Regions from separate parts of the Aeribacillus sp. FSL k6-2211 genome, predicted to be linked through region 2. Evidence: predicted binding sites of a transcription regulator. Region 2 holds the regulator's gene; the other holds the start of a gene.
The links. Region 2 encodes Rex, which represses fermentation and respiration genes when NADH is low (regulators of the CRP and FNR family bind a similar motif). Its sites were predicted from a motif close to TTGTGAAATATTTCACAA; they were not measured.

Region 1 (7,458 bases), 550 kb from region 2:
CAAAAGCTGAATAAACGCTTGGCAAAATGCTAAAACGACAATTAATGTAATAATCGTATTTGTCGGCAGATCGGTTGAAAATGTAATCCACACCGCCAATAACGTCAATATTATGGACAACAAAAACCCGAAGACATGCTTCCAAGGAAATCCTTTTTCGTTTTGTGCCAAGTTAACTCACCATCCCTGTCAAATAGACGAGTGTGAAGAGGAAAATCCAAACGACATCAAGGAAATGCCAATATAGACTTGAAATAAACACTTTTCTTGCCGTATCCGCGTTAAGGCCTCTTTTCAGCACCTGCAAAATGATAATCAAAATCCAAAATATCCCGATCGTAACATGAAGCCCGTGCGTTCCAACAAGAGCGAAGAAGGATGAAAGGAACGCGCTTGTTTGCATTGTTGCACCTTCATGAACAGCATACAAAATGAACTCTTCTATTTCAAAGTACAAAAAACCGATTCCCAACAATATCGTAACAATCAGCCAGCCGATCATACCGGCTTGCTTGCCTCTTCGCATTTCATAAACGGCAAGACCGCAAGTGAAGCTGCTTGTAAGCAGAAGAAAAGTTTCAATCAAAACTGTTTTCAATTCATACAATTCCTCGGGACCTGGTCCGCCCGCTGTTCTGGAGACGAGCACAAGATACGTAGCAAAGAGGGTGGCAAACAGGGCAAGCTCTGCCCCGAGAAAAATCCAAAAACCTAAAATATTTAATTGATTTTGTTTCGTTGAATACTCAAGTGGAAGATTCGATTGTTTTGGAGCAATTTCCGACATGTTACTCCCTCCCTGCTTCCGTCTGTTTAATTTCTTCGACCGGCACATAGTATCCATCATCATATTCAAAAGAGCGCAAAATCATGCAGATGATAACGCCGATCAATCCGATGATCGCAACCGGCATCCATTCGAAAACTAAACCGAAGCCGGCTATAAAGAAGAAGATCGACATGATGAAAGGCCGCCCCGAATTTGATGGCATATGGATTGGTTTATATTCCGGCTCCTCTTCTTCTTTTCCTTCTTTCCGTTCCTTCTTCATCATCCACCAAGCGTCAAGACCTTTTACCTGCGGTGTTACGGCAAAGTTGTAATGCGGTGCAGGCGACGGAATAGACCATTCCAGCGTCCGGCCATCCCAAGGATCTCCCGTGAGGTCACGCTCGCCTTTAAAGTACGTGTACACAACATTAATACACAGGAAGATAAAGCCGATTCCCATCATAACTGCGCCAATAGTCGAAATGACGTTTAATTCCGTCCAGCCGGCATCTGCCGGATATGTGTAAATTCTTCTTGGCATGCCCATAAATCCTAAAACATATTGCGGCAAGAAACATACATTAAAGCCAAGGACGAAAAACCAGAACGTAATTTTGCCGAGCTTTTCATTTAAAATGACGCCAAACATTTTCGGATACCAATAATGAAGCGCTGCAAAGACAGCAAAGACCGTACCGCAAATTAACGTATTATGGAAATGGGCTACAAGGAAATACGTATTATGATATTGGTAATCGGCCGCAGCCATCGAAAGCATCACACCTGTAACCCCGCCGATGACGAAAGTTGGAATAAACGCCAAAGACCATAGCATCGCAGATGTGAATTTGATTCGACCTTTATATAAAGTGAAGAGCCAGTTAAAGATTTTTACCCCTGTCGGTATGGCTATCGCCATCGTCGATACAGAGAAAAATGCATTAACCGGGGCTCCTGAACCCATTGTGAAAAAGTGGTGCACCCAAACGAGCATACTTAATACAGAAATCGCCACCATGGACCAAACCATGGCTGTATAACCGAAAAGACGTTTTCTTGCAAACGTTGAGACAACTTCCGAAAAAACCCCAAACGCTGGCAAAATGGCAATATACACTTCCGGGTGCCCCCAAATCCAGAACAGGTTCGCCCAATGCATTGGCACTCCATCGCCTGAAAGCGTAAAAAAGTGAGTGCCAAATATTCTGTCCAACGTCATTAATGCTAAAGCAACCGTCAATACCGGAAAAGCGAAAACAACCAATATAGACGTAATAAGTGTTGCCCATGTAAACATCGGCATGCGCATTAAAGTCATTCCAGGAGCTCTCATTTTTAGAATCGTTACAATGAAATTAATACCGGAGATTAATGAACCGATCCCTGAAATTTGCAATCCTAATAAATAATAATTTTGGCCCGGCCCCGGGCTGAGTTCATTTCCAGCAAGAGGCATGTATGCCGTCCACCCTGCATCCGGTGAGCCGCCGATCACAAATGAAATGTTGAACAGCAAGGCGCCAAAGAAAAACGTCCAGAAGCTGAGTGCATTCAAATACGGGAACGCCACATCTCTAGCTCCAATTTGGAGAGGAACTGCAATGTTCATGATCCCGAATATGAACGGCATTGCCATAAATAAAATCATAATGGTTCCATGTGTAGTGAAAATTTCATTATAATGCTGTGAATCTAAAAACGTATTATTTGGCACTGTCAATTGGGCGCGCATTAAAAGTGCGTCTACGCCCCCTCGGAATAGCATTAATACGGCGGAAATAATATACATAATCCCTATTTTTTTATGGTCAACAGTCGTTAGCCACTCTTTCCACAGCCATTTCCATTTTTTAAAATAGGTTAATACAAAAACGATACCAATAATTGTTAATACAATGGCTGCATCCGCCATATATATAAGGGGTTCGCCGGTAACGAAAAATTCATCCCATTTCACAGCACGTTCCTCCTTCCTTCCGATTAATGTCCTTCGTGCTGATGGCTTTCATGTTCACGATTATCATGATGATCAGATTCAACTTCCTCCAATTTTATGGTACCGTGCTTTTCTTTTGCAGGGATATTGTCTAAATGCTCACCTGGTTTCGCAAAATCAACCCACGCCAAGTGTGTTCCAGAAAAAGTCAATTTATCTTTTAAAACTCCGACTTGGATGATTTCGTTAAATTGTTTTTTCGTCAGCAATGGAGCTGATGCTTGTGTTTCTTTCACCCATTTATAAAAATCTTCTTTTTCCATTGCGTTCACATCAAATGTTTGATGGGCAAATCCTTCTCCTGTAAAATTTGAATTCCGCCCTTTAAACGTACCGACATGATCAGCCTGCAAATAAAGAGTCATTCCCATTCCAGCCATATTATATTTTTGTCCGCCCAACTCTGGAATCCATAAAGCGCTCATCCCGCCGACAGCTGTCAATTTAAATTCAACTGGAACATCTTTTGGAATGTTGACATAATTGACTGTTTCAATATTTTCCTCCGGATAGCTGAAAATCCATTTCCAATCGGCTGCTGTCGCATGAATGACAATTGGTTCAACTCCTCTAGATTCCTTCGGCGGTTTTTCAAGCTCAAAAGTCGCCTTAACCGTTGGTATCGCCAAAGCAATGACAATCAACACAGGAATCGCCGTCCAAACAATTTCAAGCACTGTATTCCCATGCTGTTCGGGCGGTTCATAATCCATATTGTCAGGTCTTTCCCTGTATTTCCACAAAATAATCGCAAACAATGAAAAAATGACGACAATAATCAAAAGCATAAATCCAACAGACCAAAGGATTAAATCTTTTTGAACAGCCGCTACCGGCCCCTTTGGATTTAATAAGACAAACCGTTCGCTGCATCCTGATAGCAGGAGCAAAACGGATAATGGCAAAACTTTCATAACCAACTTCAGCCAACTTGGTTTGGCCGGCATTGTGATCCCCCCTAGGATTTTCAAAAATGTGCCAAAAAACGTCAACCATTCACTTTGAAACAAAAATCATCTGTTGTAAGTGAACTTTATCACAAATTTATGTAAAAAAACTTGAATTCAATAAACAGTCAATAAAAGATTAAAATTTTGTAAAAAAATCGCCATCAATCCGACACAAAACAGGAAATCATGTGAATCGAAAGGAATGATTGCCTCTATTGCTAATAGACGCATAAGAAAAACCGGGCGAAAAACATCAACGCCCGGTTTTTCTATTCGCACACATCGGTCTTTTTGTTTTCTACATACTATACGATCGGAAAATCAGCTAATTTCTAAATCTATCCATTTTTAACAAAAGCGGATAATCTCATTGTTTCCATGTTCCCAAAATTGATTTCCATTTATTTCATCAAACAATTTGTCCATACCGCAACAGAGACAACTTGGCAAGAAACTGTTCATATTATTTTAAGTTATAGCCTTTTCTTTCCACAAATTGTTTCATATACATTCTCACCGGATTTGAAAGAGCGCGAGCCATTTGCCCTGTCCAAGTATCTTTGCGGACACCATTTGTACGTTTTTCATAATATTTGGATACTATTTGATTATATTCAAGAAGCCCCTGTTTATATATTTCTTCGTTTTGCTCATATTCTTCCTCATGATAAACATGATGTAAAGGCAATCGGGGTTTTTTTCCGGTATCAACGGCCGGATAGCCGACCGTTATGGCAAAAAGCGGGATGACCCGATCAGGAACTTTTAGCAGCGCCGAAACATCCTCTAAATTGTTGCGAATTCCGCCAATATAACAAATGCCAAGCCCCATGGACTCAGCGGCTAATGCAGCATTTTGCGCGGCCAATGCCGCATCAATAAGCGCAACCATAAATTTTTCTGTGCTTTCCAAGGATACCGTCACGTCTTTATCTTCCATTTCGCCTATTAGTTCGTGCCGGTGCAGATCTGCGCAAAAAACAAATAAATGGCCGCTTTTTTCCACATAGTCTTGGTTCCCCGCCAGTTCCGCAAGTTTTTTTTTCGTTTCCGGATTTTTCACCCCAATGATTGAGTAAGCTTGTATGTAACTTGAAGTCGAGGCCGATTGGGCACATTCCACAATTAAGCGTATTTGTTCATCCGTAAGCGGCCGATCTTCAAATTTTCGAACGGATCGATGGTTTAAAATGGTTTCGATCACTTTATTCATCATCATCATCCTTTCTTTTATATTCTTTTCTCAAAGTTTAACTTTTTTAGACGCCCATTTCATCGATTTTGTTTTTCGGCCAAGCAAAATGTGAAACGTAAGGATTTGGCCGTAATCGAGAGCATTTATAAGGATTTCTTATAAAAAATAAAATAAATTGAATAAAAAAGCTTATTACGACAAATTAATCTGAAAAATTAAACTTTCTATCAATTTTGTTTAAAGATATAATAAAATGTAATCTTTTTTAAAGGGGGATTTGATGAAGAATCGAAACATTATGGATTGGCCGACCTTTATCGGGGCGCTGCTTTTGCTGTTAATTGTAGCCGCTCCATTAGCAGTATTCCCTGAACAAGGCGAAGCCATTGTATTAGCTGCCAGCAGCTTTTTAACACAAAAATTTGGAATATTGTATTTAATCATGGGTGCAGCAGTATTGATTTTTATTCTTTATGTTTCTTTTAGCCGATACGGAAAAATCAAACTGGGGGATCCTTTAGAAAAGGCTGAGTTTCCGACATTATCTTGGGCAGCTATGCTTTTTTGCGCTGGAATTGGATCAAGTGTTCTTTATTGGGGAACGATTGAATGGGCTTACTACTATACGGGACCTCCATTTGGCATCGAACCTAGATCAAAAGAAGCCGTTGAATGGGCGGCCGCATATGGAATTTTTCATTGGGGACCGACGGCATGGGCCATCTATTGCCTCCCTGCCCTGCCAATCAGCTATTTCTATTATGTAAAGAAAAAACCGGTGTTAAAAGTAAGCGAAGCGTGCCGGCCTCTCATTGGCAAAAAAGCAGATGGACCAATAGGCAAAATCATTGATGTCTTGTTTATGTTTGGTTTGCTGGGCGGAGCTGGAACGACACTCGCTTTAGGGACGCCGCTCATTACAGAAGGAATTCATGAACTTTCCGGCATCGAACCTTCGATGACACTCCAAACAGTGGTTTTGCTTATTTGTACATTGATCTTCGCAGCAAGCGCTTACTCCGGTTTGCGGAAAGGCATTAAAATTTTGAGCGACATCAACCTATGGCTTGCCGTATTATTGTTGGTGTTTGTCTTCCTTGCCGGCCCGACCGTCTTTCTGGCGGAAACGGCCGTCAACAGCATCGGCATCATGCTTGATCATTACATGCGGATGTCTTTATGGACTGAACCTTTTAACAGTTTAGGACCGTTTGAACGAACAGGCTTTCCGGAATCATGGACGGTATTTTATTGGGCTTGGTGGCTCGTGTACGCTCCATTTGTCGGCTTGTTCGTCGCTAAAATTTCAAAAGGACGCACTGTCCGCGAAATGACGCTCGGAACAGTAGTATATGGAACGCTCGGCTGCATTCTCTTTTTTGGGATTTTAGGAAACTTTGGATTATTTTTAGAACTGACAGGCCAATACCATGTAACAGCTACATTAGATGAACATGGCGGATCAGCAGCCATTATCGGAATATTGAAACAATTGCCGTTAAGCAACATTGTGATTGCCGTATTTACTGTGCTTGCCGTGATCTTTTTAGCAACAACGTTTGATTCAAGCTCTTATATTTTAGCATCTGTTGTCCAAAAAGAAGTTGCCGATGAACCTTTGCGATGGAACCGTTTATTTTGGGCTTTTGCTCTTTCCGTTTTGCCGCTTATTTTAATGTACCTCGGCGGATTGTCCACATTGCAGACTGTTAGCATTATTGGCGGTTTCCCTTTGTTGTTTATTTTTGTCCTTTTAGCCGGTTCTTTTATCAAAGCGGCAAACCAAGATTTTTATTCCAGTAAATCTCAATTATTTAAAATGTATCCTAAAAAGAAAGGCGTGAAAAGAAACCTTCTCTCGAAATAACTGTTTTCCGGAAAAATCCCAACCGCTGTAAAGACCCGCAGAAAACCTTTATGTTCTGGCGGGTTTTTGTCATGTAAAGCGGAAGAAATCGCAAGCCATCTACTTTCCTAAAAAATTTTTCTTTTTAATTGCAAATGTGGTGTTGAAAAATAAAAAAAAATCCTCTATTCTGATAATTATAGTTTCATATGTGTACCAGCAACAGGTGCGTCATATTGCAGCCGCAATATGCGCTTAAAAGGGAAGTTTGGTGAAATTCCAACACGGTCGCGCCACTGTGATGGGGAGCTTTTGATCATCAGCCACTGTTTCTGCCAGAGAAATGGGAAGGAGATCAAAAGCGTTGAACCTAAGTCAGGAGACCTGCCTGTTGTATGCACTACGACCTACGCGTCATAGGGAGGAGTGAGAAGCCATGTTCATGTTGAAACCATTTGGGTGCCTCAACACGAGCTAGGATATCCAGTCCCTCTTTTATTAGCGTAAAGAGGGCTTTTTTATTGTGTTGAGCAAAAATCAAATGGGAGGTTTTCGTAATGGCAGCCATTAGTTCAAATCTTGGCTATCCGCGAATTGGCGAACGCCGGGAATGGAAAAAAGCTTTGGAATTATTTTGGAATGGAGACATTTCTGAAAGCAGCTTACTGGAAACGTTGAAAAAGATCCGTCTTTCCAACT
Region 2 (7,458 bases):
CCGAGTTTCGAATACTGTTGCGCAATCATTATATAAGAAATTGAATTTTGAACCAATCGGAATCCGGGAAAACTATTATACGGATAACCAAGAAGATGCGATATTAATGCAGGTGAATTTATAATGAAAGATCGATTAATTTTAGGAATTGAAACAAGCTGTGATGAAACAGCAGCTGCCATTGTGAAAAACGGAAAAGAAATTGTTGCACAAGTCGTTGCTTCCCAAATTGAAAGCCATAAACGTTTTGGCGGAGTCGTTCCAGAAATCGCTTCACGCCATCATGTCGAGCAAATTACTCTCGTATTAGAAGAAACGTTAAAACAGGCGAATCTTTCGTATCACGATTTGAACGCCATAGCCGTGACAGAAGGACCGGGGCTGGTTGGTGCATTATTGATTGGAGTCAATGCCGCAAAGGCTTTAGCTTTTGCGTATGATCTTCCACTAATCGGAGTACATCATATTGCAGGACACATTTATGCGAACCGTCTTGTGAAAGAATTTTCTTTCCCGCTGATTGCATTAGTTGTTTCCGGCGGCCATACAGAGCTTGTCTATATGAAGGAGCACGGTTGTTTTGAGGTGATTGGGGAAACACTTGATGATGCAGCAGGAGAGGCTTATGATAAAGTAGCGCGAACATTAAACCTGCCTTATCCGGGCGGGCCTCATATCGACAGGCTAGCACATGAAGGAACTGCTTCCATTGATTTGCCGCGAGCATGGCTTGAAGAAGGCTCGTTTCATTTTAGTTTCAGCGGGCTGAAGTCAGCGGTGATTAACACTCTTCATAACGCGGCGCAAAGAGGGATCACGATAGATCCGAAAGATATGGCTGCAAGTTTTCAGCAAAGTGTTGTAGAAGTTTTAGTGGAAAAAACTGTTCGTGCCAGTGAGAAGTATCAAGCTAAGCAAGTTCTTTTATCAGGCGGAGTAGCGGCGAATAAAGGATTAAGAACTGCTATGGAGGAAGCATTCAAAAAGAAAAAAGGGATCGACCTCGTCATTCCACCATTGTCCTTATGCACAGATAATGCGGCCATGATTGCAGCTTTCGCTGATGTACTTTATGAAAAAGGAATTTTCGGTGATTATCGTATGAATGCTCATCCTGGATTGGAATTAACGTCATATATATAGAGGCAAAATAGGGTCGAATGAACAGCGGCCCTATTTTTTTGTTTTAACCACAGGTTATCCACAAAGAAAAGCTTCATTTTGGATAAATAAGACGAAACATTGAAATAGAAGAAGAAAAAACAAGGTGAAACATGTGGATAACTAAAGGGGTTTGTTGTGGATAATGTGAACAAATAAGAAAAATATTATAAGGTAAGGAACTAATGATGTGGATAACTGTTTGAGAGAAACATGCTGAAGGAAACAAAATAAATAAAAAACCGGCATGAGCCGGTTATTCAGAAAGAAGTGATTCCCATTCCTCCATCAGTTGATCTAGTTGTTCCGTTAACATGACATTTTGATCATGAAGTTTTTGAGCTTTTTCATGATCTTGGTATATATTTGGATCGCAAAGCATTTCATTGTTTTCAGCGATCGCTTCTTCAATTTCTGCTATTTTGTTTTCAAGTTCTTCAATGCGGCGCTGTCTTTGCCGTTCCTTTTTTTTCAATATTTTTTCTTGTTCATAAGATAATTTTCCTTGTTTTTGCTCTTTGGTTTCGATAGTTGGTTCTTTCAACTGTTCAAGCTCGATCATCTCCGCTTTTTTTGCAATGTAATAATCATAGTCCCCGATATATTCGGCAATGCCTTCTGTGGATAATTCAAAAATTTTGGTCGCGATTTTGTTGATAAAATAACGATCATGCGAAACAAACAAGATTGTTCCAGGAAAATTTATCAGAGCGTTTTCCAATACTTCTTTGCTGTCGAGATCCAGATGATTCGTAGGTTCATCCATGATGAGAAAGTTAGCTTTTTTTAGCATTAATTTCGCTAAAGCGAGCCGAGCTTTTTCTCCTCCGCTTAAAGACGAGACGGTTTTCAGCACTTCATCTCCGGAAAAAAGAAAATTCCCTAAAACCGTTCGGATTTCTTTTTCTGTTTTTTCGGGATAGTCATCCCACAATTCATCTAAAACCCGTTTAGATGAAGACAAATCCGCTTGTTCCTGGTCATAATATCCGATTTGGACATTAGATCCAAACTGAATTTTTCCGCTCAGCGGCTTTAAGCGGTTGATGATCGTTTTTAATAAGGTAGATTTTCCAACTCCGTTTGGCCCTATTAAGGCAATTGAGTCCTTCCTGTTGATCGAAAAGTTAATATTTTTCACGATCGGAGTTTTTTGATCGTAGGAAAGGGACAAATCAATGGCTTTTAACACGTCATTGCCGCTTTGCTTTTCGATTTCGAAGGAAAAGCTGGCTGACTTCTCGTCCCCAGCGGGTCTGTCCAGTATTTCCATTTTCTCAAGCATTTTCCTTCTGCTTTGCGCACGTTTCGTTGTCGATGCTCTTGCTAAGTTTCGTTGAATAAAATCTTTCATCCGCGCGATTTCTTCTTGCTGTTTTTCAAATTGTTTTAATTCCCTTTCGTACGCTTCCGCTTTTTGTTTTAAATAAGCGCTGTAATTCCCAACATACTTCGTACAAACTGTTCGTGATATTTCATAAACAGTGTTGACAACGCGATCTAAAAAGTACCGGTCGTGGGAAACAATTAGAACCGCTCCATTATAATGCTGTAAATATTGTTCGAGCCAGTTTAATGTTTCCATGTCAAGATGGTTTGTCGGCTCGTCGAGTATGAGCAGATCCGGTTTTTTCAACAGGAGCTTTCCGAGTGCTAACCGGGTTTTTTGTCCTCCGCTCAAAACCGAAATTTTAGTTGAATAGTCGTAATCAGCAAACCCTAATCCATGCAGCACAGAACGGATATCCGCCTCATATTGATATCCGCCATTTTCTTTATATAAATGTTGGAGTGAATCATATTCCTTCATTAAGCTTTGCAAAGCATGAGAATCTCCAGCTGAGGAGATAGCTGCCATTTTTTGTTCAATATTTCGCAGCTCAGCTTCGATGTTCCGCAGCTCTTCAAAAACGGTTAGCATTTCATCCCATATCGACTTAGTTGATTCTAATCCTGTGTTTTGTGCCAGATAGCCGATTGTTAAATCTTTTGGCTTCACAATTTCACCAGAATCAAAGGGCATTTCACCGGCAATGATTTTCAATAATGTTGATTTTCCGGCTCCATTGCGGCCTACAACGGCGATTTTATCTCCTGTTTGGATTTCCAGCTTAATATTCGATAAAATAAGGTCAGCACCATAATATTTTGTGATTTTGTTTAACTGCAATAAAATCATCCATAGTTCACCTCAATCTTTGCTAGAATAAGTGTAGCCTATATATTTGACTGCAGGCAACTGACCTGATGAACAAAAGGACAAGAAATTGTAACAATCGTTCAAAAGACACGAATAAAAAAATAGTGTATAGTTTTTATATAAGGAGAGTTTGGAGAAAAAACAAATAAAAAGAAATGTAGACGGAGAAGAAGATCAGGATGGAAGCGTTATCAGTCTGATATTGTTTCATACAGGCGAGCAGCCGCTTGCTAGAAAACATAGCTAAAAACAAAATTAGTCAGGTTGTTTTGGATTGCGAGGGATGAGCATTGAATCAAGATCAATCTAAGATACCGCAAGCAACTGCAAAAAGATTACCTCTATATTATCGGTTTTTGCAAAATTTACATGCCTCGGGAAAACAACGTGTTTCCTCTCAAGAACTGAGTGAAGCAGTAAAAGTAGATTCTGCGACAATTAGAAGGGACTTTTCATATTTCGGAGCGCTGGGCAAAAAAGGTTATGGATATAATGTCAATTATTTGTTATCATTTTTTAGAAAGACGCTTGACCAAGATGAGTTGACCAAAGTTGCCCTCATTGGCGTCGGAAATTTGGGAACAGCTTTTTTAAATTACAATTTTACAAAAAATAACAACACACAAATTGTTATTGCATTTGACATTAATAAACGAAAAGTAGGAATGAAAATTGGTGGAGTTCCAATTTATCATTTGGATCAGCTAGAAAGTGAATTGCCTGATGATGTGCCTGTTGCGATATTAACGGTCCCGGCAACCGCCGCTCAAGGAATAACGGATCGGTTAGTGGAAAAAGGCATAAAAGGCATTTTAAATTTTACGCCGGCTCGCTTAAATGTTCCGGATAAAATTCGGATTCATCATATCGATCTATCTGTTGAACTTCAGGCTCTTGCATATTTTTTAAAACATTATTCGAATGAAGATTGAAGGAGCGATATTAAATGCCAACAATTGGAATTGGAAGCTTGCTGTTGATTGTATTTGCAGCTCTGCTTGTTTTCGGGCCGAAAAAACTTCCTGAGCTTGGAAAAGCTATAGGAGAATCATTAAAGGAGTTTAAAAGTGCCACGAAGGGCTTAGCAGACGATGATGAAGAAAACAAGAAAAATGAATAGCAAGAAGAATGGATGAATAATGATGAGCGAAAAAAAAATGTCCGTGTTGGAGCATATAGCGGAGCTTAGAAAACGGCTGATTATTGTAGTCGTTTTCTTTTTCGTTGCTATGATTACTGGCTTTTTCATAGCGAAGCCAATTATTGTTTTTTTACAGCAAACTGATGAAGCAAAGCAATTCGCCTTAAATGCTTTTCGTCCTGCAGATCCATTGATCGTTTATATGCAGTTTACATTTATTATTGCTTTAATTCTAACTTTCCCTGTTTTATTGTACCAGCTTTGGGCGTTTATCAGCCCAGGACTGTATGAAAAAGAAAGGCGGGTCACATTAAGCTATATACCGTTGTCGGTTGCTTTATTTCTTTTAGGTATAAGCTTCTCTTATTTTATTTTGTTTCCTTTTGTCATCGATTTTATGGGGCGGCTTTCCAATGATTTAAACATTCAACAAATGATAGGAATAAATGAATACTTTCGTTTCCTGCTGCAGTTAACATTGCCTTTCGGACTGTTGTTTCAGCTTCCCGTTGTCATTATGTTTTTAACAAGACTCGGGATCATCAATCCGGCGTTTTTGGTAAAGGTTAGAAAATATGCGTATTTTGTATTGCTTGTTATCGCAGCGATCATTACGCCGCCTGAAATTGTGTCGCATTTAATGGTCACGATTCCGCTATTCATTTTGTATGAAATAAGTATCATTGTTTCAAGATTTGCTTACAAAAAAGCACAGTCTTCTCAAATAAAAGAATCAGATCAAAAGTAAAACCGATGGGCTGTTATAAACATATCCCTGTCAAGTAGACAGTATAGGCTTTTTTCCTACTGTCTACACAAGAGGGATAATATCATTACACCTCATCGGTTGTTTTTTGCTTTCCGAATTTTATATGAGAAAGTGAACATGCGGATGGAAACAGCAAAATCAAACGTGGCTAAAATCATTAAAATCATATTTGTAGCTGTCCACATACCATTTTCAGCATGATGAATTGCTAAATATGTAAATAGAACTCCCATGATAAAATAGAAGAGTCCCATGGAAACGGGATGAAAATTCATAATCTTAGCTGCCTCCAATAATGATTTGTATTTGTTCCATTTGCTTCATCATGTTTTCAATCTCATCATGATAAATTGTTTGAATGATGACTACGATTGTATTCATCATTGTATGGGCAAAAATAGGGACTAATATGCGTTTTGTTTTATAATATAAAAAAGCGAACGTAAATCCCATTGCTGTATAACGCAATAAAAGTTCAGGCTCCCCATGCACGATGCCGAATAATAGCGAACTGACAAGCGCGCCGATCCAAAAATTCGTTTTTTGATAAATCACCCCGAAAATAATTTTTCGGAAGATAATTTCTTCAAGAATCGGTCCTATTATTGATGTGACAATAATCAAATAAGGCGTTGCTTCAATTAAATCCATAATAACTTGAGTATTTTCCGACATCGGATTAACTTTAAGTACATATATTTCAATATTGCCAACGATTGTTTGAATGAAAAAAGCTAAAAAAACTCCGAAAACAGCCCATATGGCAGATTCGCCGAAAGAAGCTTTTTCAATCCGGACATTATTTTTTCGTTCATGACGAAGGAGAAATAAAATAATGACAAACGCAGCAGTAAAACTTGTAATCGACCAATATGCTTGCGCTTGAAAAAGTCCTGCATTGAGATTTCCATCGACGCCAACACCCAGTTCATAAAAAAGGGGAACTCCAATATAGGATGAGAGCTGCATAATGATGTACGTAATGATGATCCACCAATATTGCTTTTTCACGAATAGTTCTCCTTTATAAAAGATTCATATGACTATTTTAACACACAATGGTTTTAAGAAAGAAAAACAATTTTGACAAGGTAAGCACTTAATGGAGGATGTTAAAATTTTTTTAAAAGAGACTTGAAAAATAGAGGAGGTTTCTTTAATATAATAATTGGTGTTAGCACTCGATAGCAATGAGTGCTAATAATGAATAAGGAATAAATTTTGAAAATCTCAAAAGATATTTGAGGAGGTTGTTTCCCTTGTTAAAGCCATTAGGTGATCGCGTTGTAATTGAACTTGTTGAAACAGAAGAAAAAACAGCAAGCGGCATCGTATTGCCTGACACAGCTAAAGAAAAACCTCAAGAAGGTAAAGTAGTAGCAGTTGGTACTGGTCGTGTATTAGACAGCGGTGAACGTGTTGCAGTTGAAGTTGCTGTTGGCGATCGCATTATCTTCTCAAAATACGCCGGCACAGAAGTAAAATATGACGGCAAAGAATACTTAATTTTGCGTGAAAGCGACATTTTGGCTGTGATCGGCTAATAGAGACAGCCCAATATCATAGACAATTTAAATTTTGAGGAGGTTTTCGCAACATGGCAAAAGAAATTAAATTCAGTGAAGAAGCACGTCGTGCAATGCTGCGTGGTGTGGATAAATTAGCAGATGCGGTTAAAGTTACTTTAGGACCAAAAGGCCGTAACGTTGTTCTTGAGAAAAAATTCGGTTCTCCGTTAATTACAAACGATGGCGTTACGATTGCAAAAGAAATTGAATTAGAAGATCCATTTGAAAACATGGGTGCAAAATTAGTTGCAGAAGTTGCTAGCAAAACAAACGATGTTGCTGGGGACGGTACAACTACTGCAACAGTTTTAGCTCAAGCAATGATCCGCGAAGGACTTAAAAACGTAACAGCTGGCGCAAACCCAATGGGTGTGCGTAAAGGAATTGAAAAAGCAGTTGCTACAGCTGTTGAAGAATTAAAAGCAATTTCTAAACCAATTGAAGGAAAAGAATCAATTGCTCAAGTTGCTGCTATTTCTGCTGCGGATGATGAAGTAGGTAAATTAATTGCTGAAGCAATGGAACGTGTTGGTAACGATGGCGTTATCACTATTGAAGAATCTAAAGGTTTCACTACTGAGCTTGACGTTGTAGAAGGAATGCAGTTTGACCGCGGATA

Region 1: the regulator Rex is predicted to act here: its motif matches at 3,793-3,810, upstream of qoxA (cytochrome aa3 quinol oxidase subunit II).

Annotation. Positions count from the first base shown of each region.
Region 1 covers NZ_CP150190.1:3,967,779-3,975,236, forward strand. The annotation lists gene qoxD (cytochrome aa3 quinol oxidase subunit IV) at 1-171, opposite strand, end outside; gene qoxC (cytochrome aa3 quinol oxidase subunit III) at 173-787, opposite strand; gene qoxB (cytochrome aa3 quinol oxidase subunit I) at 789-2,684, opposite strand; gene qoxA (cytochrome aa3 quinol oxidase subunit II) at 2,753-3,715, opposite strand; gene nfsA (oxygen-insensitive NADPH nitroreductase) at 4,182-4,931, opposite strand; gene NSU19_RS19075 (BCCT family transporter) at 5,194-6,780, shown strand; cobalamin riboswitch at 6,967-7,166, shown strand; gene metE (5-methyltetrahydropteroyltriglutamate--homocysteine S-methyltransferase) at 7,317-7,458, shown strand, end outside.
Region 2 covers NZ_CP150190.1:425,911-433,368, forward strand. The annotation lists gene rimI (ribosomal protein S18-alanine N-acetyltransferase) at 1-124, shown strand, start outside; gene tsaD (tRNA (adenosine(37)-N6)-threonylcarbamoyltransferase complex transferase subunit TsaD) at 124-1,143, shown strand; gene NSU19_RS02200 (ABC-F family ATP-binding cassette domain-containing protein) at 1,418-3,340, opposite strand; gene NSU19_RS02205 (redox-sensing transcriptional repressor Rex) at 3,652-4,293, shown strand; gene NSU19_RS02210 (twin-arginine translocase TatA/TatE family subunit) at 4,308-4,481, shown strand; gene tatC (twin-arginine translocase subunit TatC) at 4,504-5,250, shown strand; gene NSU19_RS02220 (YdiK family protein) at 5,343-5,546, opposite strand; gene NSU19_RS02225 (type II CAAX endopeptidase family protein) at 5,551-6,282, opposite strand; gene groES (co-chaperone GroES) at 6,531-6,815, shown strand; gene groL (chaperonin GroEL) at 6,869-7,458, shown strand, end outside.